Regions from separate parts of the Streptomyces sp. NPDC043685 genome, predicted to be linked through region 1. Evidence: riboswitches for the same ligand, from Rfam matches in the RefSeq annotation. Region 1 holds a riboswitch; each other region holds the start of a gene.
What was found. Region 1 has a riboswitch for cobalamin ahead of AC0665_RS25670 (cobalamin biosynthesis protein). Riboswitches for the same ligand answer to the same signal wherever they lie in the genome.

Region 1 (7,215 bases):
CGCGGCGTCCATGGGGGAGAGGGCGGCGTCCGAGTCCGCCCAGGCCTGCCGCGAGGACGTGAGGCAGAGGCCCTGAAGCACCGGGATGTTCAGCTCGGCGAGGGCGCCGATGTCCCAGGCCTCCTCGTCGCCGCCCGCCGAGGCCTGCGAGGCGTGGGTGCCGCCGGCGGCGAGCACGGTGGCGACCAGGGCGTCCGCCCGGCCGAGGATCTCGTACAGGCCCGCGTCCGCCCCGCGCAGCGAACCGCAGTACACGGGCAGCGCGTTGGCGCCCCGCGCCTCGATCGCGTCGCACAGGGTGTCGACGAAGGCGGTGTTGCCGCTCAGGTGGTGGGCCCGGTAGAAGAGCACGCCGACGGTCGGCCGGCCCTCGGTGTGCGCACGCTCGCCGTGGACGCCGTACTCCGGCATCTTGCGCGGCTCGACGAACCCCTCGCCGGTCAGCAGCACCGTGTCGGACAGGAACCGGGCCAGTTCGGTGAGGTTGTCCGGACCGCCCTCCACGAGGTACTTCAGCGCCTCGGCGACGACACCGGCCGGGACGGACGACTCGGCCATCAGCTCCGCGTCCGGCACGGCCTCGCCGCCCAGCAGGACGGTGGGGACGCCGGAGGCCTTCAGCGCGGCGAGCCCGTCCTCCCAGGCCCGCTTGCCGCCGAGCAGCCGGACGACGGCGACGGACGCCCCGTCCAGCAGGGCCGGGAGCTCCTCCCGGACGTCCACGCGGGTGGGGTTGCCGATCCGGTAGTCGGCCCCGGTGGCGGCCCGGGCCGCCAGCAGGTCCGTGTCGGCGGTCGACAACAACAACACAGTGCTCATGCGGGTGCTCCCGGTGGAATGAAGGGCAGTCCTTGCGGCGCGCCGGACTCGATGAGCCGCCACAGCGCGTCGGTGTCCGCGTGCTGTTCGATCAGGTCGCCGAGCCGGTCGAGCTGCTCCTCGCGCAGCGCGGCGAACGAGGTGTCCGGCGCGGGCACGAAGCGGCGGCCCGCGGCGGCCGCCACCTCGCGCAGGAACGCCCGCCGGAAGCCGTCCGACTCCAACGAGCCGTGCCAGTGGGTGCCCCAGGTCTGGCCGACCCGGCAGCCGTCCAGGAAGGGGGTGCCGCCCGTGACGTCGGCGACCCCGTGGTGGATCTCGTAGCCCTCGACGTGTTCCCCGAGGGCATCGCCGGACGGCCGGGTGAGGGTCTTCTCGCGGGCGAACCGCACCCGCACGGGCAGGACGCCGAGCCCGTCGACGTGGCCCCGGCGGCTTTCGACGTCGTCCTCGATGTGCTCGCCGAGGATCTGGAAGCCGCCGCAGACGCCGAGCACGGGCCGCTCCTCGGCGGCCCTGCGGACCAGGGCGTCGGCGAGGCCGCGCTCGCGCAGCCACTCCAGCGCCCGGACCGTTCCCCGGGTGCCGGGCACGATGACGAGGTCGGCGTCGGCCAGCTCCTCCGGCCGGTCCACGAACCGCACCACCACACCCGGTTCGGCGGCCAGCGCGTCCACGTCGGTGAAGTTGGACATGAGCGGCACGGCGCACACCGCGACCCGCAGCACGTCCTCGCCGACGGGCGGGGCGACGACGGACTCCCGGACGGCCCCGCGCATCGACACCCGCAGCCCGTCCTCCTCGTCGATCCCGAGCCCGTGCCGGTAGGGCAGCACGCCGTACGTGCGCCGCCCCGTGAGGCCCTGGAGCATCTCAAGACCCGGCTCCAGCAGGGAGACGTCCCCGCGGAACTTGTTGACGAGGAACCCGGCGACACAGGCCTGGTCCTCGGGCGACAGCAGCGCCACCGTCCCGAAGAACGAGGCGAAAACCCCGCCCCGGTCGATGTCGCCGACGACGAGCACGGGCAGCCCGGCGTTCCGGGCGATCCCCATGTTCACGATGTCCGTCCGCCGCAGGTTGATCTCGGCGGGAGAGCCGGCCCCCTCACAGATCACCGCGTCATACGTGCCCCGCAACTGCTCCAGACAGTCCAGCACCGTCCCGAGCAGCCTCTGCTGCCGGCCGCCGTGGTACCCGCGCGCACTCATCTCCCCGACCGGCTTGCCCAGCAGCACGACCTGACTGCTCTGCTCGCCACCGGGCTTGAGCAGCACGGGGTTCATCAGCGCGGTGGGCTCGACACGGCAGGCCTGCGCCTGCATGGCCTGCGCCCGCCCGATCTCGGCCCCCTCCTTCGTCACGAAGGAGTTCAGGGACATGTTCTGCGCCTTGAAGGGCGCGACCTTGACGCCCTGTCGCACCAGCCACCGGCAGATCCCGGCGGTCACGACGCTCTTGCCCGCGTCGGAGGTGGTACCGGCGACGAGAAGTCCACCGCTCATCTCATGTCCCCCTCTTCAACGACCGCGCACGCGTCAGCAACCGCGCGCCCGCGCACACTCCGAGCGCGAGCCACGTGACGCGCTTCGACAGCCGCACGGCCCGTTCGACGTCGCGCGTGCCGACGGCACGCCCTTCGGTGTTCAGCACGGGCCGGTGCTCCACCCGCCCGCCGTACGACAGCGTCCCGCCCAGCCGCACCCCGAGCGCCCCCGCGAAGGAGGCCTCCACGGGACCGGCGTTGGGGCTCGGATGCTTCGCCGCGTCGGCCCGCCAGGCCCGCACGGCCCCCCGCGGATCCGGCCCGGACACGGTCGCGAGGACCGCGGTCAGCCGTGCTCCCGGCCACCCCGCGAGGTCGTCGAGTCGCGCGGACGCCCATCCGTAGCGCCGGTACCGGGCCGACTTGTGCCCGACCATGGCGTCCAGGGTGTTGACGGCCCGGAACCCGAGCAGCCCCGGCACCCCGCCGACGGCGCCCCACACCAGGGCCCCCACCACGGCGTCGGAGGTGTTCTCGGCGACGGACTCGACCACGGCCCGGGCGATCCCGTCGGCGTCGAGGGACTGCGGGTCCCGTCCGCACAGATGCGGCAGCCGGGCCCGGGCCGCCTCGACGTCCCCGGCCTCCAGGGCACGCCCGATGGTCCGCGCCTCCCGGGCGAGCGACGTCCCCCCGACGACGGCCCAGGTGGCGGCGCCGGTCAGCGCGACGGAGGCGACGGTGGACGTCCGCACGGCACGCGCGGCGACGGACCCGAGGGCGACGGCCCCTCCGGCACACACGGCGGTGTGCAGCGCGCCCCACCCGCGGTGGTCCCGCCACAACACCCGTTCCACGGCGCCCGCGGCCCGTCCGAACGCGGCGACCGGATGCCCCCGGCGAGGATCGCCGAGCAGCAGGTCGCCGATCAGACCGGCGGCGGCGCCGTACGCGAAGACGCGATCGGCACCCATGGGCTCAGCCGGCCGGGAAAGCGGGCAGGGGTGGGGTGGTGAACCTCGATCGGCAGCCGCGCATGGCGATATGTGTCCTCACTCAGGGTGTCCACGCCCTGGTTCGACGAGACCGGCGGTGAGAGTTCCTGGCTCCCGGGGATCACTACCCCGGTGACAGTGGCGGGACCGCGCCGGACTCGCACCGGCTTCCTCTCCTGCCGCCGTAATGGCCCCGGCAGTCCACCACGGCCGGGAAGCGCCGTCAACTTGCCGCTGACCTGCGAGGGGAGAGTGTGCAGAACCCCACACCGGCCCCTCCCCGCACACGACGACCGGGCGGCGCGGGACCGGGGTCCCGCACCGCCCGGCGGCACGGCGTGCGATCGGGGCCCTCAGGCCACGATCAGATAGATCCCGTAACCCACGGCCGCCGCGCACGCTGCGAAGCAGGCGTACGCTCCGGTGACCGCGAGCCCGGCGGACCCGCCCTGCGCCACCGCGCGCTCGCGGCGCGACAGACCGGTGATGCCGAGGGTGAACAGGCCGACGAGGGCCACGGTGACCACGAGGCTGACACCGAAGACGGAGCCGAGGGCCGCCCAGTCGATCTTCATATCGGAGACTCTTCCTTGTAACCGGTGGACGGGGTCAGACCGTGGTGGTCGTGGTCGGCGTCCGTTCGGCCGTGGCCTGCGCCGGGAACGCGGGGACCGGCTCCTCGGACGCGGTGGCACCCGCCGGCGGCGGCGTCACCGCGGCCATCGCGGTGGTCACCACACCGGCCGGCTCCGCCTCCACGGTGTCCTCGGTGTCGTTGACGTTGGTGTGGTCGACGACCTCACGCCGCGAGAGCTTCCAGATCGCCGCGCTGGAGGCGATGAGGAAGACGGCCACCACGGCGGTGCCCCAGCTGCCGAAGCCGGTGACGTACTCGGCGAGCGCGCCCACCAGAGCGGCCGCCGGCAGCGTCAGGCCCCACGCGACGAACATCCGCGTGGCGGTGGACCAGCGGACCACGCCGCCCTTGCGGCCGAGCCCCGCGCCCATCACCGAGCCGGACACGGAGTGCGTGGTGGAGAGGGAGAAGCCCAGGTGCGAGGAGGCCAGGATGACCGTGGCAGCGGAGGTCTGGGCGGCGAAGCCCTGCTGCGGCTGGAGGTCGGTCAGTCCCTTGCCCATGGTGCGGATGATGCGCCAGCCGCCCAGGTACGTGCCGAGCGCGATGGCGAGACCCGCCGAGAGGATGACCCACATGGGCGGGTCCGAGTCGGGCGCGACGGCGCCGCCGGCGACCAGGGCGAGGGTGATGACACCCATCGTCTTCTGGGCGTCGTTGGTGCCGTGGGCCAGGGAGACCAGGCCCGCGGAGGCGATCTGACCGGCCCGGTAGCCCTTCTTGGACGCCTGGCTGTCGGCCTTGCTGCCGAGGGAGTAGGTCAGCCGGGTGGCGATCATGGCCGCGATGCCCGCGACCAGCGGGGCGGCGATGGCCGGGATCAGCACCTTGGTGACCAGCACGTCACCGTGCACCGCGCCGACGCCCGCCGAGGCGATCGTGGCGCCGATCAGACCGCCCATGAGGGCGTGCGAGGAGCTGGACGGCAGTCCGACCAGCCAGGTCAGCAGGTTCCAGAGGATCGCGCCGACCAGGGCGGCGAAGATGACCTCGGGACGGATGCCGGCCTCGTCGACGAGGCCTTTGGAGATCGTGTTGGCGACTTCGACGGACAGGAAGGCGCCGACCAGGTTGAGGACCGCGGACATGGCCACCGCAACCTTGGGCTTCATGGCGCCCGTGGAAATGGTCGTGGCCATCGCGTTCGCGGTGTCGTGGAAACCGTTCGTGAAATCGAACGCGAGTGCGGTTACCACCACAATCGCGAGGATCAGCGAGAAGCTTTCCATTTACCCAGGCAATCGTTCGAGGTCATTGGCGATACGAACGTAGGCAACCTGAGTGAACGGAAGATGAACTGAGAGGGGCGCAGGGGTGACCGCGAAGGACGGTTGCCGTTCCGCCCGTTCCGCTCGCCCGGCCGGGCGCCGCCGTCGCCGCCGCGGGGGCCCGCCCGCCGGGTCCGCGGAGCGTCCGGAAGTCGCCCCGCCGGGCACCGCGCCGCGCCCCCGGATGGCAGGATCGCGGCATGGCTGAGCAGCGGAGCGGCGGACAGGCCGGGGGCGAGCGGGACGGCGGAGCGGGCGCGGGGGAGCCGCGGCGCAGGAGCGCGCGCCCCGAGGAGGCGCGGGCCTGGGAGGACCTCGTCGCGACGGCCCGCCGGACGGTCGCGGACGGCCTCGTCGTCGGCACCTCCGGCAACGTATCGGTGCGCGTCGGCGACACGGTCCTGGTCACGCCCTCGGGCGTGCCCTACGACCGGCTGGCGCCGGGCGACGTGACCGGCGTCGACCTCGAGGGCCGGCAGGTCCTCGGCACGCTCGTCCCGACCAGCGAACTGCCCATGCATCTGGCGGTCTACCGCACCACCACCGCTTCGGCCGTCGTCCACACCCACGCCGTGCACGCGACGGCCGTCTCGACCCTCGTCGACGAGCTTCCGCTGATCCACTACATGGCCGCCGCGCTCGGCGGCCCCGTCCGGGTCGCCCCGTACGCCACCTACGGCACCGACGAGCTGGCCGAGCACATGCTCCGCGCCCTCGCCGGCCGCTCCGGCTGCCTGCTGCGCAACCACGGCACCGTCACCCACGGCACCACCCTCGCCCAGGCCTACGACCGCACCGCCCAGCTGGAGTGGATGTGCCGCCTGTGGCTGACCGCCTCCTCGGTGCCGGGCCTGACCCCGAGCCTGCTGTCCCGGGGCCGGCTCGCCGAGGTGGAGGAGCGCCTGCGCGGCTACGGCCAGCGCGGCTGAGCCCTCCGCACGCCCCCCGACGGAGTCACCCCGCCGCCGCCCCCCACTGGTCGGCCGCGGCCCGGGCCGGGACACTGGAGCCGTGCGCACTGTCAAAGCGACGGCCGCTGCCGTCACCGCCCTGCTCGGAGCCGGTGCCGCCGCGGTGGCCGCCGGCCGGCTCGCCAGCGACGCCGCGCTCAAGGCGCCCCCGGGCAGGCCCCTGCCCACCGAACCCCGGCTCACCGTGCACGGCACCGCCGCCGGGCACATCACACTCACCCGGGACCTCGCCGCCCTGCGCCCCGGCCGCTACGGCCTCTCCGGCGACGGCTGCCACGCGGTCGTCGGACCGGTCCTGGCCGACGCCCCGCACACCGCCGACACCGTCGTGCGCCGCCTGGAGAGCGTCACGCACGGCACCCTGAACCGCGGCGACAAGGTCTGGCTCACGCCGAACGTGCACGTCGGCGACCCCGGCGCCGCGCTCGGCCTCGAACACGCCGACGTCGACGTCCCGGGCGAACTCGGCGCCCTGCCCGCGTGGTTCGTGCCGGGCAGGCGGGACACCTGGGTGATCGCCGTGCACGGCCTGGGCACCACCCGCGAACTGGCCATGAACGTCATGGGGTTCCTGCACCGCAGCCAGTTCCCGGTGCTGGCCCTGGCCTACCGCGGGGACCTGGGCGCGCCCCGCCCGCCCGACGGCCTGAACCACCTCGGCGAGACCGAGTGGCGCGACCTCGACGCGGCCATCCGCCACGCCGTGCGCCACGGCGCCCGCCAGGTCGTCCTGCACGGCTGGTCCACCGGTGCCACCATGGCCCTGCGCGCCGCCGCGCGGTCCGGGTTGCGCGAGCGGATCTCCGGGCTCGTCCTGGACTCCCCGGTGCTCGGCTGGGAGACCACCCTGCGCGCCCTCGCCTCGGCCCGCCACACCCCGGGCGCGCTGCTGCCCCTGGCCGTCCGCGCCGCCCAGGGCCGTACCGGCCTGTCCGCCGACCGCGTCCCGCGGGCCGTCCCGGGCGACGGCCTGCGCGTCCCGGCCCTCCTCCTCCACGGGCCGGACGACACCGTGGCCCCCTGGGCACTCTCCCGCCGG
Region 2 (7,215 bases), on a different contig from region 1:
CGCTTGAGCTCGTCCACCAGGTAGGAGTTGACCTGGAGGAACTCGCCCGACAGCGTCTCGCGCTTGAACAGGTTGGACACCTGCGGCTCGATGCACTCGTATACGCCCGCGATCGAGGCGATGGTGGCCGTGGGGGCGATCGCGAGGAGCAGCGAGTTGCGCAGGCCGGTCGTGGCGATGCGCTCCCGCAGGGCCGCCCAGCGCTCGGGCCAGGTCGACTCCACGTCGTAGTGGTCGGGGTGCAGCACACCCCGGGCCGTACGGGTCTTCTCCCAGGCCGGCAGCGGGCCGTTGCGCTCGGCCAGGTCGGCGGAGGCCTCGTACGCGGCGAGCATGACGCGCTCGGCGATGCGGGTGGACAGCGCCTTGGCCTCGGGCGAGTCGAAGGGCAGGCGCAGCTTGAAGAAGACGTCCTGCAGGCCCATCGCGCCGAGGCCGACCGGGCGCCAGCGGGCGTTGGAACGGCCCGCCTGCTCCGTCGGGTAGAAGTTGATGTCGACGACCCGGTCGAGGAAGGTGACGGCCGTACGGACGGTCTCGTCCAGCCGCTCCCAGTCGATGCCGCCCCCGGTCACGAACGCGCCGAGGTTGACCGAGCCCAGGTTGCAGACCGCCGTCTCCCCGTCGTCGGTGACCTCCAGGATCTCCGTGCAGAGGTTGGAGGAGTGCACGACGTGACCCGGCTCGGCCGTCTGGTTGGCGGTGCGGTTGGCGGCGTCCTTGAAGGTCATCCAGCCGTTGCCGGTCTGCGCGAGGGTGCGCATCATGCGGCCGTACAGTTCACGGGCGGGCAGGGTCTTCCTCGCCAGCCCCTTCGCCTCGGCCGCCCGGTAGGCGGTGTCGAACTCCTCGCCCCACAGGTCGACCAGCTCGGGCACGTCCGAGGGGGAGAACAGCGACCACTGCCCGTCGGCGTTCACCCGCCGCATGAACTCGTCCGGCACCCAGTGCGCGAGGTTCAGGTTGTGCGTGCGGCGGGCGTCCTCACCGGTGTTGTCGCGCAGCTCCAGGAACTCCTCGATGTCGGCGTGCCAGGTCTCCAGGTAGACCGCGGCCGCGCCCTTGCGCCGGCCGCCCTGGTTCACCGCGGCGACCGAGGCGTCGAGGGTCTTCAGGAACGGGACGATGCCGTTGGAGTGCCCGTTGGTGCCCCGGATCAGCGAACCCCGGGCGCGGATGCGGGAGTACGCCAGTCCGATGCCGCCGGCGTGCTTCGAGAGCCGGGCCACCTGGTGGTAGCGGTCGTAGAGGGAGTCCAGCTCGTCCTTGGGGGAGTCGAGGAGGTAGCAGGACGACATCTGCGGGTGCCGGGTGCCCGAGTTGAAGAGGGTGGGGGAGGAGGGGAGGTAGTCGAGGCGGCTCATCAGCCGGTAGAGCGCCGCGACCTCGTCCACCGAGCGGCTGGTGTCGTCCTCGGCCAGACCGGCGGCCACGCGCAGCATGAAGTGCTGGGGCGTCTCGATCACCTTGCGGGTGATCGGGTGCCGCAGCAGGTAGCGGCTGTGCAGGGTGCGCAGGCCGAAGTAGCCGAAGCGGTCGTCGGCGCCGGTGTCGATCAACGCGTCGAGCCGGGCCGCGTGCAGCCGTACGAACGCGGCGGTGCGGTCGGCGATGAGCCCCTCGCGGTGGCCCACCGCGACGGACTCGGTGAACGACGTGACGCCCTGGGAGGCGGCCTCCTCGCGGATGCCGATGGTCAGCAGCCGGGCGGCCAGCCGGGAGTAGGCGGGGTCCTCGGAGATCAGACCGGCCGCGGCCTCCGTCGCCAGCTCCCGCAACTCCGCGATCATCTCGGCGGAGGCCGCACGCGAGGACCGGCCGCGCAGCGCGGCGGCGGCGACCCGGCCGGGATCGGTGTCGGGGAGGTCGGCGGTCAGCTCGGTCAGGGTCCGCAGCAACGCGGCACCGGGAGCGTCCTGCTCTTCTTCGGCGGCTGAGGCCGGTTCGGCTGGCGCGATGGTCACGTGGGGCTCTCCCTCGCTCGGCACGGGGCCTCGTCGAGGGCAGGGGGGAGCACACGAGCGCACGCGGCGTCGCGTCCACCGGCCCATTCCACGAGGCCCGGACGTCAGGCACACCGGCCGGGTGGCCGGGTGCGCTGTCGGCAGGTCCTCGGACTGACACCCATACACCTGTGAAAGGGCATGGGTACACCGTTGCGGGACAGTTCCGGATTCGCACCGGATTCCCCTGCGGCGACAGCGAGCATGAGCATACATCTTGTGCCGGGCGCCGAAGGCACCCCCAGATGTTGTGTCGCAGTCGCTCTCAGAGGGTCAGCACGTAGGTGAGCAGCGTGATGTCGTCCAGCTCCGGGAGGGGATTCCAGTCGCGCTCCGGGGTGCGGACGAAACCCACCCGTTCGTAGAGGCGGTGGGCGGAGCGCATGGTGCGCTGGGTCGAGAGCACGATGCCGCGGCAGCCCGGGGTGGCGCGGGCCCGGTCGACGCAGGCGCGGACGAGGGCCTCGCCGATGCCACGCCCCCGGGCCGCGCGAGCCACCGCGAGCATCCGCAGCTCGGCCTCGCCGGGCCGGGCGATGTCGGCCATCGGACCGCCGGAGGGGACGAAGGTGACGCCACCGAGGACTTCGTCGTCGGCCGTGGCGACCAGGACCTCGGCGGTGGCGGCGCGCCCGGCGACGTCACGCAGCTCGGCGAGATAGGCGTCGCTCTCGCCGAAGTCGAGCAGGCCGTCGTCGAGGTACGCCCGGGCGGTGATCTCGCCGAGGACGGCGTGGTGGGCGGGGCGTGCGGGGCCGATCCGGAAGTCCATGGCAGGAGTGTGTACGGGTGCGGGCCGCCGACGCCATGCGTTTCGGCGGCCCGCGGGGGTGTCGGCGGGGACGTCAGTGGGCGGATCCCGCGGTGGCGGGCGGCAGTTCGACCTTGACGCCCGGGTCGCCGGCGTCGGCCGTGTAGTCCTCCGGCTTGGTCTCGTCGACGCCGTCGGGGGCCTTCAGGGCCTTGAGGACGAAGGTCAGGACCACCGTCACCACCACGTTCAGGACGAACGCCGTGAGGCCGATGTAGCCGATCTCCCCGATGCCGGGGATCTCCTTCGCCGAGCCGCCGAAGTGCTTCTGGGTCGGGGAGGCCACGCCGTACGCGGCGTACGTGCCGTAGACCATGCCGACGGCCCAGCCCGCGAGCAGCGCCCAGCGGTGGAACCAGCGAGTGAACAGGCCGCCGACCAGGGCCGGGAAGGTCTGCAGGATCCAGATGCCGCCCAGCAGCTGGAAGTTGATGGCGACCGTCTTGTCCATGGTGAGGACGAAGGCCAGGGCGCCCACCTTCACCAGCAGGGAGACCAGCTTGGAGACCTTGGTCTCCTGCGCCGGTGTGGCGTCCGGCTTGATGAAGTCCTTGTAGATGTTGCGGGTGAAGAGGTTCGCGGCCGCGATGGACATGATGGCCGCGGGCACCAGCGCACCGATCCCGATCGCCGCGAAGGCCACGCCCGCGAACCAGTCCGGGAACATCGTCTCGAACAGCTGCGGGATCGCCAGCTGCCCGTTCTGCACCTTGATGCCGGCCGCGATCGCCATGAACCCGAGCAGCGCGAGCAGACCCAGCATCAGGGAGTACAGCGGCAGGATGGTGGTGTTGCGGCGGATCACCTCACGGCTCTTCGAGGACAGCGTCGCCGTGATGGAGTGCGGGTACATGAAGAGGGCCAGGGCGGAGCCCAGCGCCAGCGTGGCGTACGTCCACTGTCCCGCCTCGGCGGGCACCAGCGCACCGCGCGGCGCACCCGTCGCCGGGTTGGTCTGGCCGTACGCCTCACCGGCCTTGGCGAAGATCTCGTCGAAGCCGCCCAGCTTGATCGGGATGTAGATGATCGCCACCGCGATGACGATGTAGATCAGCGTGTCCTTCACGAACGCGATGAGCGCGGGGGCCCGCAGACCCGACGAGTACGTGTACGCCGCCAGCACACCGAAGGCGATCAGCAGCGGCAGGTCCTTGATGAACCAGTTGGTGTTCTCGCCGCCGCCGACGCCCATCACGTCCAGCACGGCCTGGATGCCGACCAGTTGGAGCGCGATGTAGGGCATCGTCGCCAGGATGCCGGTCACGGCCACCGCGAGCGACAGGCCCTTCGAGCCGAACCGGCCGCGCACGAAGTCGGAGGTCGTGACGTACCCGTGCTTGTGGGAGACCGACCACAGGCGGGGCAGGAAGGTGAAGATCAGGGGGTACACCAGGATGGTGTACGGCACCGCGAAGAAACCGGCCGCGCCCGCCGCGTAGATGGCCGCCGGCACGGCGACGAAGGTGTACGCCGTGTACAGGTCGCCGCCGAGCAGGAACCAGGTGATCCAGGTCCCGAACGAGCGGCCGCCCAGGCCCCATTCGTCCAGGCTGTGCTCGTTCTCGGCCTTGCGCCAGCGCGCGGCCAGGAAGCCCATGACCGTCACGGCCAGGAAGAAGAAGATGAAGACGCCGAGCGCGACGCCGTTCACGCCGTCCTTCACCGCGACGCACCGCCCTTCGCGGCCGAGCGGGCGCGCTGGTCACGCTGCCACAGCTTGTAGGCGATCATCGTCAGGACGGTGGAGATGAGCACCCACGCCATCTGGTACCAGTAGAAGAACGGGATCCCGATGAAGGCCGGGTCGGTCTTCGCGTACGAGCCGACCCACAGCATGGCCACGAAGGGCGCGATGAGGCAGACGGCGATGACGACGCGCAGGGGCGTCACCACCGGCCCTCTGCTGACTTGCGGTGCTTGCGACATCAGGCGGCTCCGTCCCCTTGGTGATCACCTGTTGTAATGCGCAGGCAATCTAGGTCAGGGTGTGGCCATAGCGGAACCCCTCGTCCGCAATGCGGTACCCAACCGAAACCACGCCCCAGCAGCGACGGAAGCGCCGCGGACACGACCTAGTCGGCCGGCCGCTTCAGCCGGGCCACGAACTTGTACCGGTCGCCCCGGTACACCGACCGCACCCACTCCACCGGCCGGCCGTCCCGGTCCAGCGAGTGCCGGGAGAGCATCAGCATCGGCAGGCCGACGTCCGTGCCGAGCAGGCCGGCCTCGCGCGGGGTGGCCAGGGACGTCTCGATGGTCTCCTCTGCCTCCGCGAGACGGACGTCGTAGACCTCGGCGAGCGCGGTGTACAGGGACGTGTACTTCACCAGGGAGCGGCGCAGGGCCGGGAAGCGCTTCGCGCTCAGATGGGTGGTCTCGATGGCCATCGGCTCGCCGTTGGCCATGCGCAGCCGCTCGATGCGCAGCACGCGCCCGCCGGGCGTGATGTCGAGCAGCCCGGCCAGGCGGTCGTCGGCGGTGATGTAGCCGATGTCCAGCAGCTGCGAGGTGGGTTCGAGACCCTGGGCGCGCATGTCCTCGGTGTACGAGGTCAGTTGCAGCGCCTGCGAGACCTTCGGCTTGGCGACGAAGGTGCCCTTGCCCTGGATGCGCTCCAGCCGGCCCTCGACGACCAGCTCCTGAAGCGCCTGGCGCACGGTGGTGCGCGAGGTGTCGAACTCCGCCGCCAGTGTGCGCTCGGGCGGGACCGGTGTGCCGGGCGCCTGCGTCTCCGTCATGTCGAGCAGGTGCTTCTTCAGGCGGTAGTACTTGGGCACGCGCGCGGTACGGACGGGCACCCCGTTCTCGTTCTCCGCGCTGCTGACGTCGGTGCTCATGCTCCGCCTTCCCGGCTCGGTCCGCCGAACGATCCCACTTGTATACCGTCGGCGCCTGTTTTGGTCTAGTCCATCATTCCCTGTGGTCTACCCGCAGTATGCCGTGCCCGCCTGGGTTTTCGCTGGCTTCTTACTTAAAGGTTCCTGCATATGTAGGTCGCATAACGGCTGGTCAGGGCCGTATCGCGACCCTTGACAGGCCTGCTGGTCTGGTCCAAGCTCCCCGTACTGGTCTATACCATTGGTCCAGGTCCTGGCGCCCCACGTCTCACCGCGGGGAGCAGGGGGGTTTGTGGCATCCCTGAGGAGGGTGGCGTGAAGCGCAAGCTGACAGCCGCGATCGGTATCGCGGGCATGATGGTCTCCATCGCGGCGTGCGGGGGCGAGGGTGACGGCGGCTCCGACAAGGGCGCGGACGCCAAGGAACTGACCGTCTGGCTCACCGTCGACGCCCAGAACAACTGGCCGGAGCTGGTGAAGGCCGCCGACGCCGCGGTGAAGAAGAAGCACCCCGGCGTCAAGATCAACCACGAGTACTACGGCTGGCCCGACAAGAACGCCAAGCTCGACGCCGTCCTCGCCACGGACAAGGCCCCCGACGTGGTCGAGATGGGCAACACCGAGATGCTCGGCTACATGGTCAAGGGCGCCTTCGCCCCCCTCGACCAGGGCACGTTCGACAACTCCGACGCCTGGCTCGACGGCCTCAAGGCCTCCGTCACCTACGAGGGCAAGACCTACGGCGTCCCGTACTACGCGGGCGGCCGCGTGGCCAACTGGCGCAAGGACGTGGCGGCCTCGGTCGGGGTGAAGTCGGCGCCGAAGACGTACAAGGAGCTGACCGACGCCCTGGACAAGATCCAGAAGAAGCAGGGTGACAAGTTCAGCGCCTGGTACCAGCCCACCCGCGACTGGTACGCCGCCATGTCCTTCGTCTACGACGCCGGCGGCGCCATCGCCACGGAGTCGGGCGGCCGGTGGAAGGCCTCCCTCTCCTCGCCCGAGTCGCTCAAGGGCCTCAAGGAGTTCAAGAACGTCGTCGACTCGTACATGCACGGCGACAAGACCAAGGACGAGTCCGACCGCTACATCGTCTACGGCCAGGGCAAGTCCGCCATGATCTTCGCCGCCGCCTGGGAGGGCGCGACCGCCGAGGACCCGAAGAACGACAAGAGCGGCAAGCTCAAGGGCAACCTCGAGAACTTCGTGATGCCCGGCCCCTCCGGCAAGAACATGCCCGTCTTCCTGGGCGGCTCCGACCTCGCCGTGCCGGTGAAGTCCGACGCCCAGGCCCTGGCCGCCGAGTGGATCAACGCCCTCACCGGCTCCTCCGGCCAGAAGGGCCTGATGGCCAAGGGCAACCTGCCCAACAACAAGACCGACCTCGCGGCGCTCAAGAACGACCCGAAGACGGCGGTCCCCGCCACCGCGGCCGAGTCCAGCTGGTTCGTCCCCATGGCCCCGGGCTGGGGCCAGGTCGAGAAGGCGCAGATCCTGCAGACCATGCTGCAGAGCATCGGCACCGGCAAGAAGTCCGTCGAGGCCGCCGCCAAGGACGCGGACG
Region 3 (7,215 bases), on a different contig from region 1:
CCCGATGCGCTCCGGGGCGGCCTGCGCGGCCAGCACTCCGACCATGGCACTGACCGAGTGCCCCACGAACACCGCCTGCCGCAGGTCCAGCTCCTCGCAGACGTCGACGACGTCGGCGGCGTAGCCCTGGAGCGAGGAGTACCGCTCCTCGTTCCATGCCCCGAGGTCCGAGCCGCCGGAACCGACGTAGTCGAACAGCACCACCCGGTAGCGCTCGGCCAGCGCCGGCACCACGAGTCGCCACATGTTCTGATCGCAGCCGAACCCGTGTGCCAGGAGCAGCACCGGCGCGTCGTCGCGGCCGATGACGTTGACATTGTTCCTGCTGCGGATGTCCATACCGCCCATGCTCCCACCTGGACCGGGGTGGTTCGACGGCGGGCCCGTGAGCAGGGTCTTCGCGACGGCGACGTCAGCCCAGGTACAGCGGTACCTTCGAGGCCAGTGCGCCGAGCCCGTCCTGCTCGGCCGCGGTCGGCGCCCGCCTGCCGGTGCCGATCAGCAGTGCGTCCACGTCGTGGAAGGTGGACGGGAAGGGGCCTCCCGCGATCCGCTCCAGCATCTCCCGGGACCGGGCGAGCCCCTCAGCGGGCGGCTGCTCCGCGTCCGGGAGGTAGGCGATCAGGTCGAGGTGGTGCAGCGTCCACTCCATGACGTACGTGGAGAGGAAGTCGCCCACGGTGAGGACCTCGTCACGGGTGCCGACGCGGCCCGCGGGGTCGGCGAGCAGGGCGGCACGGCCGGCGGCGGACCCCACGTCGTCCAGATGGAACTTCAGCAGGTTCGGGTCCTCGTACGCGGCGGCCAGCCGGACGGTCAGCGCGTCGAGCGGGTCGTCACCGGTCGGCGGCGTGTCGGAGACGTCCCAGTACGTCAGCGCGTCACGGGTCGGTTCCCGGTCGGAGGGAGTGGCCAGCGTGATCAGGACGTCCTGCGCGTCGACGATCAGATGGCACACCAGGTCCCGCACCAGCCAGCCGGTGCAGCCGGAGGGCCGCCCGAAGTCCTCGTCGCCCAGCTCGGCCACCGCCGCCCGCAACGCCGCCCAGGTGTGTGAGAAGAGATCCACCTCGGCACCGTAGTGCGGCGCCGCGACGCCGGACAACCACATATCGGACGACCGCCCGGTCGGCGGATGCCCGGCAGTGCGAAGGCGCCCGCCGGGGCGGACGCGCGGCGGGGCAGACACGCACGGTGGGGCAAGCGCGCCCGGCGAGGCGAGACCGTCAGGCGGGGCGCGCGCGCCCGTCGGTGCGTTCGTACGCGCACGCCTCAGCCCGCGACGCCCCCCGGCCGCGCCGCCGTGAGGGCGGCGAGTTCGTCCGGTGTCCGCGGTCCCGGTTCCGCGGCGGACAACAACCCCTGGGCGCGCAGGAGTTCCGCCGCCGCCGCGCCCCAGGGCAGCCGCAGCCCGGCCTCGCGCAGCAGATCGGTGCGGGCCAGTGCCGTGGCCGCGGGCCCGGTACGGACACCGGAGGGGGTGAGGAGCGCCGCGTCGTCGGCCCAGCGCAGGGCGAGGTCGACGTCGTGCGTGGCCATCACCACCGTGGTGCCGGCGGCGCGCAGCCCGTCGAGGGTCGTGAGCAGCCGTTCCTGGCCGTCGGGGTCGAGCCCTGCCGTCGGCTCGTCGAGGACGAGGACCCGTGGCCGCATCGCGACCGCGCCCGCGATGGCGGTGCGCTTGCGCTGCCCGTAGGAGAGCAGATGGGTGGGCCGGTCGGCCAGGGCCGTGATGTCCAGCGCGGCGAGGGCCTCCGCCACCCGCGCCCGCACCTGCGTGTCGTCCAGGCCCAGGTTCAGCGGCCCGAACGACACGTCCTGTTCCACCGACGCCGCGAACAACTGGTCGTCCGGGTCCTGCACCACCAGCTGCACGGTCGTCCGCAGCCGGGTCAGACCCTTGCGGTCGTACGACACCGGCCGCCCTTCGAGCGTCAGCCGCCCCTCGTGGGGCCGCAGTCCGCCGGAGAGCAGCCGCATCAGCGTGGTCTTGCCGCTGCCGTTGCGGCCCAGCAGCGCGAGCGCGCGGCCCTCGCGGATCTCGAAGTCGAGGCCGCTGAGCACGGCCGGGCCGTCCTCGTAGGCGAAGGACGCGCCCCGCAGGGCGACGAGGGCGGGCTCGCTCATGTCAGCGGCCTTTCCAGTACGAGGGTGAGGACGGCCAGCCCCGCGAGCAGTGCGCAACTGGCCGTCGTGAAGCGGACGGAGACCCGGGCCTCGGGCACCAGGACGCGCAGGGTGCCGTCGTAGCCGCGTCCGGCGAGCCCGGCCTGGAGCCGGGTGGCCCGGTCGAAGGCCCGGACGAACGCGGCGGCGCCGAGCCCGGCCAGGGAACGCCACTCCGCGGCCCGGCCGGTGTGCCCGAGCCGGGCCGCCTGGGCCTCCCGGATGCGGCGCACGGAGTCCAGCAGCAGGAAGCTCATCCGGTACGTCACCAGCGCGACGTCCACGACGGGCGCCGGGATCCCGGCCCGGATCAGGCGCGGCAGCAGGTCGGACAGGGGTGTGGTGAAGGCGAACAGCAGCACGCCCAGGGAGGCCGCCGAGGTGCGCAGCAGCAACTCCCCGGCCCGGACGGGGCCGTCGGGGGCGAAGGAGACGAAACCCCCCGGCCCGCCGACCTGGACCAGCAGGGTGACCGCGCCGGTCACGCAGAAGCCCAGCGGCACCCGGTAGGCCCGCCACAGCCGCCGCGCGGGCACACCGGCCGGCCCCAGCAGCACCACCAGGGCCGTCAGGAGCACCAGGGCCGCACCCGGCCAGGGCGGCAGGGAGATCGCGAGCACGGTGAGGCCGAGCCCGAGCACGGCCTTGTCCACGGGATGGCGGCGGCGCCAGCGACTGCTGTGCGCCGCCGCGTCGATCGGCAGCACCCGGGATCAGTCCCGTTCCGCTGAGGACTTCGCGGCGGCGCCGGACAGCGCGCTGTCGGCCTCCCGCTCCAGCGCCCGCCGCTCACCCTGCCGGCGTCCCCGGCGCAGACCGAAGTAGTAGGCGAGGACACCGGCGCCGAGGGACGCCTGGAGAGCGAAGAGCGCCGACTCGATCTCGCCGGACGGCGGCTCGTACAGCGGCGAGAACCACGGCTCGTAGTCCGGCTTCAGCTCGGTGATCGCCGTCTCGGCCTCGGAGTCGGAGCCCGTGAACGGCTCCTTCTTGTGGTCGCCGAGGCCGAGCGCCAAGGGCAGCACCGCGAGCGCGGCCACGGCGACGAGCAAAATGAGGTTGATCTTCGTGTTCCTGGTCACCGGGCCACCGCCTCCGACTCGGCGGGGGCCTGCTTCTCGGCGAGGAGCACGCCCAGCCGGGTCAGTTCGCCCTTGCTGGACTGCACCAGCAGCCGCATCACGAGCACGGTCAGCAGGCCCTCGCTCACCGCGAGCGGGATCTGGGTCACGGCGAAGATGGAGCCGAACTTGGCGAGCGCGCCCAGGAAGCCGCTGCCCGGGTCGGGGAACGCGAGCGCCAGCTGCACGCTGGTGACGCAGTAGGTGGACAGGTCGGCGACGAACGCGCCGCAGAACACCGTCACCATCAGCGGCACGTCGTAACGCCGCAGCAGCCGGTAGACGGCGTATCCGGCCCAGGGGCCGACGATCGCCATCGAGAAGACGTTGGCGCCGAGCGTGGTCAGGCCGCCGTGCGCGAGCAGCAGCGCCTGGAAGAGCAGGGTGATGGTGCCCAGCACCGCCATGATGGGCGGCCGGAACAGGATGGCTCCCAGGCCCGTGCCGGTGGGGTGTGAGCAACTGCCGGTGACGGAAGGCAGTTTCAGGGCGGACAGGACGAAGGTGAAGGCGCCGGACGCACCGAGGAGCAGGGTGCTCTCGGGGTGCTCGCGCACTTCACGGGTGAGCGACCGGACCCCGTGGACGACGAACGGCGCCGACGCGACGCCCCAGGCGACCGCGTGCGCCGGAGGAAGGAAACCCTCGGCAATGTGCATGGCTCAGCAGACCCTCTCCAGCACCTCGTGGATGGTTGACGCGCCTTGGCCGGTCTCCTGGCTGACGGGTACCACCGCCCGGACTCCGCCTTCCCGGGTCACAAGGACCCAGTGGCTGCCCGTGAGGGCCGGAGCCGGACTTCCCGATTCACAGTGGCGAGGGCCGCACCGGCATCACACCGGATTTCCCGTTCACCAAGGCCTGGTGACAATAAGGCCGGGGTAAGGGCGATGACAAGCCACCCATGGGGGCGCGCGAGGGGGCGTCCGCTCGCACACCGGCGCATCCCCCCGCTGATCCACGCGCTGCGCGCACGGCCGCGTCGCCCGGCGTCCGGGCCGTGTCAGTCGTCGCCGCCCTCGTCCCCGCCGTCGTCGCCCTCCCCGTCCAGCCCGGCCTGCGGGGCCTGCGGGTTCGGCTGCGCCGGGCCGCCGTCGCCCGCCTCCTCCGCAGGAGGCACGGCGCCGGGCGGGGCCGCGGCAGGGGTCGGGGAAGCGGCCGGCTCGGACGCGGTGACGTCGGTCACGGTGCCGGTGGCCGGCGTGCCGGCTGCCCCTTGGCCGGACCCCGGACCGGCGGCCTGGCCGGACGCCGGACCAGCCCCCTGGCCGGACGCCGGCTCGGTGGAGGGGGACGCGGCGGAGCCGGCGGACGGCGTCGCGGCCGGACTGCTCGCGGACGGGGACGCGTCGGGTTCCGTGCCCTCCGCCGTGGTGTCGGGGGAGAACCAGCGCATGCCGATGAGCATCGCGGCGAGGAAGAGGGCCGCGGCGGCGGCCGTCGCGACCAGTCTCGGCCGGTTGCCGGGGCCGCCGCGCCCGCGCGAGCGGCCCGAACGCCCCGCCTGGGCCGCCCGGGCCGCGGTGCGGTGCCCCGTGGTCGCGGGCAGCGCGTACGTGGTCGGGCTGCCCGCCTCGGCGGCGTACCGGCCCGGGGGCGCGGACATCGCCGTGGGCGCGGGCTGCGGCCGCAGCGGCGGCGAGACCTCCGGCAGCGGCTCGGGCAGGCCCCGCCAGGCACCCCCGGCGAACCACTCGGCGGCCTGCTGGGCGGTGGGCCGGTCCTCGGGCTGCTTGGCGAGCAGCCCGAGGAGGTAGTTCTCGAACGCCGGGGGGAGTCCGGAGACACCGAGGTCGCGAGGCGGCACGGGGGCCGAGTCGAGGTGCTGGTGGAGAAGGGCGACGGCGGTGTCGGCCTGGAACGGAGGACGGCCGCTGAGCAGTTGGTAGAGCACACAGCCCAGGGAGTACATGTCGGAGGCGGGCCCGGCGGGCTTGCCCAGGGCCCGTTCGGGCGCGAGGTAGAGGCCGGTGCCGACGATCTGGCCGGTGGCGGTGAGCGCGGCGCCCGGGTCGTCGAGGAACCGCGCGATGCCGAAGTCACCGATCTTCAGCGTGCCCTGGGAGTCCAGCAGCAGGTTGGCGGGTTTGACGTCCCGGTGCACGATGCCCTGCCCGTGGGCGGCGGCGAGCCCCGCGGACGCCTGCGCGGCGAGCCGGGCCACCTCCTCGGCGGGAAGCGCGCCGGACTTGGTCAGCACCCCGGCGAGACTGTCGCCCTCGACCAGTTCCATCACGAGGTACAGCCGGTTGTCGTACTCGCCGAAGTCCAGGACACCGACCACGTTGGGGTGGTTGAGACGCCCGGCGGTCTGCGCCTCCAGTCGGAACCGGGAGGTCGCCGTGGCGTCGGTGTCCTGGGGCAGCAGCAGCTTGAGGGCCACCGCTCTGGCGAGCGTCTCGTCGTACGCACGCCAGACCTCTCCCATTCCACCGCGCCCGATCTCAACATCCAGCCGGTAGCGGCCCGCTAGCAGCACTCGTCCTCGTCTCATGCGTGTGGGAAGGTCGTCGCCGCAGGCCGAACTCCCCGCTCGTGCACGGGGATTGGCAGGGGCGCCGCAGCCGACCCAGGATACTGGCGCGGTATGACCGCGGAGCCCCACAGTGGTGTCCCCGGACGGTACGGCCCCGGAAATCGCCGGGCGGGACGGCCGCACGCCGGATGACACCCCCGCGCACCCGGTTCGCGCCGCGCGCGGGGCGCCTCCCGACGCGTTTCAGGCCGCCGCGCCCGCCTCCCTCACCCGACGCGGCAGCAGGAGCACGGCCAGGGCGGGTACGGCCGCGAGGACCAGCCACGGCACGGCGGGCGGCAGGCCCAGATCGAGCAGGGAACCCGTGGCCGCGCTGCCGGCGAGGACGATCAGGCCGGAGACGGACGACAGCGCACCCATGTAGAGGCCGAGCCGCCCCTCCTCGGCGAGGTCCGGCACCCAGGCACGCGCGGCGGGTACGACCAGCATCTGCCCCACCGTGAGCAAGATCACGAAGCCGGCGGCCGGCAGCAGCCCCGCGGTGCCCGTCCAGCCCGCGGGCCGGGCGGCGGCCACCACCGCGAACCCGGACGCGATCAGCAGCAGTCCGGCGGCCATGGAGCGGCGCAGATCCAGCCGCTCGCCCGCCCAGTGGGTCACCGGCAGCTGCGTGAAGACCACCAGCACCGAGGACAGCGCGAAGAGCCAGGACAGGGGCGCCTGGGAGCCCGCCGCACGCTGCACCTCGTCCGGCAGGGCCAGGTACAGCTGGTTGTAGGCGAGCAGATAGGTGCCGTACGCGCAGCACAGGGCGAGGAAACGCCTGTCGCGCAGCAGGACACGCATCCCGCCGCGCTCCCGGACGCGGACCCGGCCGGGAATGTGCTGCGGCATCAGCCACAGGTGCCCGGCGAGGACGAACACGAACACCCCGGCGCCGGCCAGGCACGCCGTGCGGAAGTCGACCGCGAGGAGCAGCGCCCCGAGCAGCGGCCCGGCGAACGCCCCGACCTGGCCGGCCACGCTGAACAGGGCCAGGACCCGGGTGCGCGGGCCGTGCCCCTCCTCCTCCCAGACCACCGCCTGACGGGCCACCTCGGACTCCACGGCGGGGGAGAACAGCGCGGCGGCGAAGCCGATCACCAGCACCGCCCCGATCACGGCACCGCTCGCCTCCGCGTACCCGAGCCACACGAACCCGGCGACGCGCAGAGCACAGCCGGCCAGCACCACCGGCCGCACCCCGAACCGGTCGACGAGCCACCCGCCGACCACGAAGAGGCCCTGCTGGCTGAAGGTGCGCAGGCCGAGCACGAACCCGACCAGCCAGCCCGCCATGCCGATCGCGGTGCCGAGGTGCTCGGCGAGGAACGGCAGCACCGCGTAGAAACCGATGTTGAAGGCGAGCTGCGTGAGGATCAGCAGCCGCAGCAGCGGCGACAGTTCCCCGCA
Region 4 (7,215 bases), on a different contig from region 1:
GACGGTCAGACCCGCCGGACCGGCGCCCACGACAACGACTGGGAAACGTTGCGGGGCGCCGGAGTTCACGGACGGAAGGGGGTGGGTCATGCGCACATTATGGAGGCCGGTCTCAGTGCACCGGCACCTCCGTGACGGCCACCTCCTCGATGCTCCGCTCTATCTCCGCGGGCAGGGAGGCCGAGGCCCGGGCCCAGTAGTAGATCGCCAGCGAGAACACGGCCACGACCAGCATGTCCCACCACAGCGTGAGGTGCCCCTGGCCGCCGAAACCGCCCTGCCAGGAGATGACGCCCAAGCCCAGCAGGTAGACGGGCAGCCACTGGGCGGCCTTCCAGTCCAGGCGGGGCGCGTCCGGCAGGCCCTTGCGGGTGGCGTACCAGGCGTAGCCGCCGAGCAGGACGTAGCCGAGGACGATGGCCACGCCGAGCCGCCACAGCGTGTCCCAGGTGGACCAGTAGATGATGAGGTTGGCCACCACGAACGACAGGGGTGACACCACCGCGCCGCCGGGCAGGCGGTAGGGGCGTTCCCGGTGCGGCAGCCGGTCGGCGAAGACGCCGTAGGCCAGCGGGGCGCCCGCGTACATCAGCACGCTCGCCGAGGTGATGAAGCCGACCAGCTGCTGCCAGCTCGGGAACGGCAGGAAACAGACCACGCCCGTCACGAACGACACGATCAGCCCGAACCACGGCACGCCGCGCGCGTCGGTGCGGGCGAAGAGCTTCGGCGCGTAGCCGTTGCGGGCCAGGCCGTAGGAGACGCGGGACGTGGCCGTCGTGTAGATCAGGCCGGTGCCGCCGGGGGAGACCACCGCGTCCAGGTACAACACCACGCTCAGCCAGCCGAGTCCCACCAGGGTCGCGAGCCCCGCCCACGGACCGCTGATGCCGGGGTAGTCGAGCTTGGTCCAGCCGTGCGCGAAGGAGCTCAGCGGCAGGGCGGCGATGAAGACGACCTGGAGCAGGACGTAGATGCCCGCGCCGATGGCGACCGAGCCGATCGTGGCGCGGGGCAGGTCACGTCGCGGGTCACGGCTCTCGCCCGCCAGCTGGATCGCCTGCTCGAAGCCCAGCAGGGCGAAGATGATGCCGCTGGAACTGACGGCGCTCAGCACGCCATGGGCGCCGAACGGGGCGAAGCCGTGCTCGGTGAAGTTGCCCGGGTGGAAGTTGCCGGCCGCGATGATGAAGATCGCCGCCAGCGGCACCGCCACCTTCCACCAGGTGGCGGCGCTGTTGGTGTGCGCCAGGACGCGCACGCCGAGGAAGTTGACGACGACGAACACGGCCATCAGCACGACGGCGACGACGAAACCGCTCGTCGTGAGGGTGCCGTCCTTCGCGTGCTGGAGCCCCTGCGCCCAGTGCCAGTGCCCGGCGTAGCCGATCATGGCCTCGACCTCGATCGGTGCCACGGTCGCCGCCTGGAGCCAGGAGAACCAGCCGAACGACATCCCGGCCAGCCCGCCGAACGCGTAGTGCGGATAACGGGCCGTGCCGCCCGCGACCGGGAACATGCCGCCCAGCTCGGCGTGCACCAGGGCCAGCAGCACGATCGCCACCGCGCCGATGAGCCAGGACAGGATGGCCGCGGGGCCGGCCGCCACGACGGCCTTCTCGGCGCCGTACAACCAGCCCGAGCCGATGATGGAACCGACCGAGGCCCACATGAGCCCGATCAGCCCGACGTCCCGGCGCAGGCCGTCTCTTTCCATGAATACAAGGCCTCTCGGAGATGAACTCGGGGAGTTCGGCGAGCAAGAGGCCTCAGGTTAGGAACCGGCCGGACGGCCGCAGAAGACGCGTTGTGCAGCCTTGACCGGGTGCGGGTGTTTCGTGGGAAACGCTTCAGGATTCCTGTACACGGCCATGAGACAGCCGTGGGATCTCGATCGCCGGGCAGCGGTCCATCACCATCTCCACACCCGCCGCACGCGTCCGGTCGTACGCCGTCTCGTCGATGACGCCGAGCTGGAACCAGACGCCCTTCGCCCCCTTGGCGACCGCCTCGTCCGCGACGGCACCGGCGAGGTCGCTGTTCACGAACACGTCGACGACGTCCACGTCGAAGGGGATGTCCGCCAGGCTCGCGTACCCCTGCTCCCCGTGCACCGTCTCGGCCTTCGGATGCACCGGCACCACGCGCTTGCCGAAGCGCCGGAGCGTCGCGGCGACGCCGTACGCCGCCCGCTGACGGTTCGACGACAGGCCCACCACGGCCCAGGTGTCGCCGAGCTCGGTGAGGATCCTGCGGACCGTTGCCTCGTCGCCGTACACCGGCGGCCTCCTCGGAACGTCGTGGACGAACTGCTGTCAGGGCAACGGCTCCGGGCGGGCGATGATTCCCCGGCGGGCCCGCGTGATAGCTTGCCGAGGCCAGTCGAACCCATGTACGTGGGTCAGGGAATCCGGTGCGAATCCGGAACTGACGCGCAGCGGTGAGGGGGACGGGCGGGGCCTCGGCCACTGGACTCCCTCGCGGACGTCCGGGAAGGCGCCCCGCTCCGGAGGAACCCGAGTCCGAAGACCTGCTGGCGGCCCCCGCGGCCGTGTGCGGCGGGGGAGCACCGTACGACCGGGCTCCGCGAATGGGCCCTCGACGCCTGAGGACTGGTTCCCGTGCCCCTCGCCCGACCCGCCCGTGCCGCCGTCCTGCTGACGGCCGGCTCCCTGCTCCTGAGCGGCTGCGGTGCCTCAGGGCCCACGACGGCGAAGGCCGCCGTCACGCTCTTCGACTGCGGCCACGAGGTCCGCGTCACGGCCGCCCCGCGGCACGCCGTGTCCCTCAACCAGGGCACCACCGAGATCCTGCTCTCGCTCGGTCTGGCCGACCGCCTCGCGGGCACCGCCACCTGGACCGACCCTGTGATGAAGGGGCTGGAGAAGGCCGAGGCGAAGGTGCCCCGCCTCGCCGAGAACAACCCGTCCTTCGAACGCGTCCTGGCCGCGGACCCCGACTTCGTCGCCGCCTCCTTCGTCTCCACTCTCGGCAAGGGCGGCGTCGCCACCCGCGAGCAGTTCGAGAAGCTCGGCGTCCCCACCTACGTCTCCCCGTCCGACTGCGTCGGCAAGGACAACTCGGGCGGCGGCGACGGCGCACGCGACACGGCCCTGGACATCGACACCGTCTACGGCGAGGTCCGGGACCTCGCGACCGTGTTCGGGGTCAAGGGACGCGGCGACGCACTCGTCGCCTCCCTCCAGCGGCGCATGAAGAAGGCCACGGCCGGCATCGACGCCTCCGGCGTCACCCTCCTGTACTGGTTCGCCAACTCCGAGTCGCCCTACATGGCCGGCTGCTGCGGAGCGCCCGGCATCATCACCCGCGCCCTCGGCGCCAAGAACGCCTTCGGCGACACCCACGAGGAATGGCCGCAGGTCAACTGGGAGACGGTCGCCGACCGCGACCCCGACGTCCTCGTCATCGGCGACCTGACCCGCAGGTCGCAGACCGCCGAGTCGGCCGCCAGGAAGATCGCCTTCCTGGAGTCCAATCCGGTCACCAGGAACATGGACGCCGTCCGGCACAAGCGGTACGTGCTGCTCAGCGGGCAGGCCATGAACCCCACCATCCGCACCGTCGAGGGCGTGGAGCGGGTGGCCGCGGGGCTGCGCCGGTTCGGGCTGGTGAAGTGACCACCCGCGGTGTGCCGGGTGCCGGGGCGCGGCCCCGGCGCGGGGCCGGTCTCGCGCCGGCGGCCGCCGGGGCGGTCGCGCTCGTGGCCTCCCTCGCCGTGGCCGTCACCATCGGTCCCGCCGACATCCGGGTCGCCGACGTGTGGTCCGTGGTCGCCGCCCATCTCGGTCTCGGCAGCTCGCGGCTGACGCCGATCCGGGACGGGATCGTCTGGCAACTGCGGCTGCCGCGCACCCTGCTCGCGGCCGTGTGCGGGGCCGGACTGGCCGTGTGCGGTGCGGTGATGCAGTCGCTGCTGCGCAACCCGCTGGCCGACCCCTTCGTGCTCGGGGTGTCCTCCGGCGCCTCCACCGGAGCGGTCCTGGTCGTCGTGCTCGGCGTGGGCGGCGGTGCCCTCCCGGTCCCGGCGGGCGCGTTTCTCGGCGCCCTGGTGTCGTTCGCCCTGGTGCTGCTGCTCAGTCACACCCTCGGCGGCACCACCGACCGGGTCGTCCTCGCGGGCGTCGCCGCCATGCAGCTCTTCTCGGCGCTCACGTCCTTCGTCGTGTTGACCGCCGCCGACGCCGAGACGACCCGCGGCGTGCTGTTCTGGCTCCTCGGCTCGCTCGGCGGCGCCGGCTGGACCGACGTGTGGCTGTGCCTGGCCGTGCTGGCCGTGGCGCTGGTGGTGTGCCTGGCGTACGCCCGTACCCTCGACGCCTTCGCCTTCGGGCAGGACGCGGCGGCCGCGCTCGGGGTGTCCGTCGCCCGCACCCGTCTGGTGCTGCTGTGCGTCACCGCCCTGCTCACGGCGGCGCTGGTCAGCTCGGCCGGGGCGATCGGCTTCGTCGGGCTGGTCCTGCCGCACGCCGCCCGCGCCCTGACCAAGCCCGGGCACGCCCGGCTCCTGCCGGTCACCGGCCTCGCCGGGGCGGTGTTCCTGGTGTGGGTCGACACCCTGGCCCGCACCGTCCTGGACCCGCAGGAGATCCCGGTGGGGGTCGTGACGTCGCTGATCGGGGTGCCGGCCTTCGTGGCGGTGCTGTACCGGACACGGAGGTCCGGATGAGCGGCACCACGGCGTCACCGGACGCGGGCCTGCGGGCCGACCGGGTCGGCCGCCGCACCGACGGGCGTCTCATCCTGGACGGCGTGGTCCTCGCGCCGGAGACCGGCTCCACCGTCGGTGTCCTCGGCCCCAACGGCTCCGGCAAGTCCACGCTGCTGCGCCTGCTGGCCGGGCTGCTCGCCCCGACCTGCGGAGTCGTCACGCTCGACGGCACACCGCTCGGTGAGCTGCCCCGCCGCACGGTCGCCCGGCGCCTCGCCGTGGTCGAGCAGCAGTCCGACACGCAGGTCGAGTTCACGGTCGAGGACGTCGTACGGCTGGGCCGGATCCCGCACCGCCGAGCCTGGGCACCGGCCTCGGCGGACGACGAGCGGGCGGTGCGCGCCGCCCTGGAGCGCACGGGCCTCGCCGACTGCTCCGGCCGGTCCTGGCACACCCTCTCGGGCGGCGAACGCCAGCGGGTGCAGATCGCCCGGGCGCTCGCCCAGGAACCCCGTGAGCTCCTCCTCGACGAGCCCACCAATCACCTCGACATCCACCACCAGCTCGATCTGCTCACCCTCGTCACCGGCCTGCCGGTCACCACCGTCGTCGCCCTGCACGACCTCAACCTGGCGGCGATGTACTGCGACCGGGTCGTGGTGCTGCACGAGGGCCGGGTCGTGGCCGGGGGCACTCCGGGAGACGTCCTCACCGCGGAACTCATCGCCGACGTGTACGGCGTGCGCGCCGCCGTCAGCCGCGAGGGGTCCGAGGGGCGGCCGCACGTGCGGTTCCTGGGCACCCTGTCCCGTGACGAGCGGCCCGACCCGCCCCGGGCGCGGTGATCCCGCCACGGCGGCCGGGAAACCCCGAACCTGCCCGCGTGCGACGGCCTTCCCGCCTACGCTCACCTCGTGCTGCGCATCATCGACGCCCGGACCGGCCAGCCGGTCGACGCCGCCCCGGCCCGCCGGGGCCTGACCCGTGTCGAGGTGCACGCGCCCGGTTCCGACACCACGAACCTGCGGGTGCTGCTCGTCGGGGACCTGCTCGTCCGGACCCTGGAACTGGGCGGCACGCCGGTGTGGGCCCTGCTGACCGGCGGCCACCGCCAGGCCGAACTGCGCGCGCGGGCCGCGACCCTGAACATCCGCCCCTTCGAGGACAGCCCCGCCGTCGGCGCGAGCCTGGGCGAGTCCCAGGCCGTCCACGTCGCCGCCCAGGGCGGGGCGGCGCCCGACGGGGCGCTGATCGCCGTCGCGCCGGTGCAGACGGACCCGCCCGAACACGGCGACCCCGCCGCCCTGCGCCTCGCCCTGCTCACCCGGCACCACAGCGCCCCCGTCCGGCCGGCGGCGGCCGACGTCGACGGCGCCCGCGCCACCCTCGCCCGCTGGCGCACCGCGGTCGCCCACTGGGCGCGGCAGCCCTCCCGGCCGATCCCCGACGACGTGCGCGGGAGACTGCGCGACGCCTGGGAGGACGACCTGGACCTGCCCCGGGTGCTGGAGGTGCTGCGCCAGGTCGAGACCCGGCCGGACCTGGCCGACGGCGCCCGCTTCGAGACCTACGCCTACGCCGACCGCCTCCTCGGCCTCGACCTCACCCGCGACCTGGGAGCACCGTCATGATCGAACGAGCCGGAGCGGGCCCGCTGCGCCGCCTCGTCGTGCTCCGGCACGCCAAGTCCGCCTGGCCCCTGGACGTCGCCGACCACGAACGCCCCCTCGCCCCGCGCGGACGACGGGACGCCCCCGCGGCCGGGCGGGCCCTGGCCGACGCCGACCTCCTGCCGGACCTCGCACTGTGCTCCACCGCCCTGCGCGCCCGCAGCACCTGGGACCTGGCCGCCGCCCAGTGGGGCACACCCCCGCCGGTCCGGTACGACCGCCGGCTCTACGCCGCCGGCCCGTCGGGCCTGCTGGCCGTCGTGCACGAGGCGCCCGCCGAGGTGGAGACACTGCTGCTGATCGGCCACAACCCGGGCCTCGAGGAACTGGTCCTGGCCCTCGCCGGCGACGGCCTCGACGACACCCTGGAGCAGGTCCGCACCAAGTTCCCCACCTCCGCGATCGCCGTCCTGTCCTGGCGCGGCACGGCCTGGCGGGCCCTCGAGGCCGGCACCGCGCTGCTCACGTCCGTGACCGTGCCCCGGGGCGCGAAGAAGTAGCCCCCGGCCCGCGCATAGGCTGGCCGGATGCAGGACGAATACCGCACGGTCGCCGCCGCCGGCGTGCACGAGACCGAGGTCAACCGCTCCCGCTTCCTGTGCGCCCTCGCCCCGGCGGCCACCGAGCGGGAGGCCCAGGACTTCATCGCCGCGGTCCGCAAGGAGCACGCCGACGCCAGCCACAACTGCTGGGCCTACGTCATCGGCGCCGACGCCTCCGTCCAGAAGGCGAGCGACGACGGCGAACCCGGCGGCACCGCAGGCGTCCCCATGCTCCAGATGCTGCTGCGCCGGGACATGCGGTACGTCGTCGCCGTCGTCACCCGCTACTACGGCGGGGTCAAACTCGGCGCGGGCGGACTCATCCGGGCCTACG

Region 2: linked by a shared signal. The riboswitch ahead of AC0665_RS03850 (ribonucleoside-diphosphate reductase subunit alpha) and the one ahead of AC0665_RS25670 (cobalamin biosynthesis protein) in region 1 are both predicted to bind cobalamin.
Region 3: linked by a shared signal. The riboswitch ahead of AC0665_RS12735 (energy-coupling factor ABC transporter permease) and the one ahead of AC0665_RS25670 (cobalamin biosynthesis protein) in region 1 are both predicted to bind cobalamin.
Region 4: linked by a shared signal. The riboswitch ahead of AC0665_RS19845 (ABC transporter substrate-binding protein) and the one ahead of AC0665_RS25670 (cobalamin biosynthesis protein) in region 1 are both predicted to bind cobalamin.

What each region holds. Positions count from the first base shown of each region.
Region 1 is NZ_JBWKCH010000008.1:51,592-58,806, reverse strand. Features, by position in the region: gene cobN (cobaltochelatase subunit CobN) at 1-819, opposite strand, end outside; gene AC0665_RS25675 (cobyric acid synthase) at 816-2,324, opposite strand; gene AC0665_RS25670 (cobalamin biosynthesis protein) at 2,326-3,279, opposite strand; cobalamin riboswitch at 3,383-3,521, opposite strand; gene AC0665_RS25665 (hypothetical protein) at 3,654-3,875, opposite strand; gene AC0665_RS25660 (inorganic phosphate transporter) at 3,910-5,166, opposite strand; gene AC0665_RS25655 (class II aldolase/adducin family protein) at 5,406-6,134, shown strand; gene AC0665_RS25650 (alpha/beta hydrolase) at 6,217-7,215, shown strand, end outside.
Region 2 is NZ_JBWKCH010000001.1:816,512-823,726, forward strand. Features, by position in the region: gene AC0665_RS03850 (ribonucleoside-diphosphate reductase subunit alpha) at 1-1,964, opposite strand, end outside; cobalamin riboswitch at 2,087-2,252, opposite strand; gene AC0665_RS03855 (GNAT family N-acetyltransferase) at 2,269-2,775, opposite strand; gene mctP (monocarboxylate uptake permease MctP) at 2,849-4,477, opposite strand; gene AC0665_RS03865 (DUF3311 domain-containing protein) at 4,474-4,740, opposite strand; gene AC0665_RS03870 (GntR family transcriptional regulator) at 4,887-5,651, opposite strand; gene AC0665_RS03875 (extracellular solute-binding protein) at 5,967-7,215, shown strand, end outside.
Region 3 is NZ_JBWKCH010000003.1:802,855-810,069, forward strand. Features, by position in the region: gene AC0665_RS12710 (alpha/beta fold hydrolase) at 1-339, opposite strand, end outside; gene AC0665_RS12715 (maleylpyruvate isomerase N-terminal domain-containing protein) at 413-1,069, opposite strand; gene AC0665_RS12720 (energy-coupling factor ABC transporter ATP-binding protein) at 1,273-2,127, opposite strand; gene cbiQ (cobalt ECF transporter T component CbiQ) at 2,124-2,873, opposite strand; gene AC0665_RS12730 (energy-coupling factor ABC transporter substrate-binding protein) at 2,880-3,248, opposite strand; gene AC0665_RS12735 (energy-coupling factor ABC transporter permease) at 3,245-3,946, opposite strand; cobalamin riboswitch at 3,977-4,161, opposite strand; gene AC0665_RS12740 (serine/threonine-protein kinase) at 4,291-5,781, opposite strand; gene AC0665_RS12745 (MDR family MFS transporter) at 6,007-7,215, opposite strand, start outside.
Region 4 is NZ_JBWKCH010000005.1:641,150-648,364, reverse strand. Features, by position in the region: gene AC0665_RS19860 (4-hydroxybenzoate 3-monooxygenase) at 1-90, opposite strand, end outside; gene AC0665_RS19855 (APC family permease) at 113-1,717, opposite strand; gene AC0665_RS19850 (CoA-binding protein) at 1,851-2,279, opposite strand; cobalamin riboswitch at 2,378-2,538, shown strand; gene AC0665_RS19845 (ABC transporter substrate-binding protein) at 2,622-3,638, shown strand; gene AC0665_RS19840 (FecCD family ABC transporter permease) at 3,650-4,687, shown strand; gene AC0665_RS19835 (ABC transporter ATP-binding protein) at 4,684-5,514, shown strand; gene AC0665_RS19830 (hypothetical protein) at 5,584-6,300, shown strand; gene AC0665_RS19825 (SixA phosphatase family protein) at 6,297-6,839, shown strand; gene AC0665_RS19820 (YigZ family protein) at 6,867-7,215, shown strand, end outside.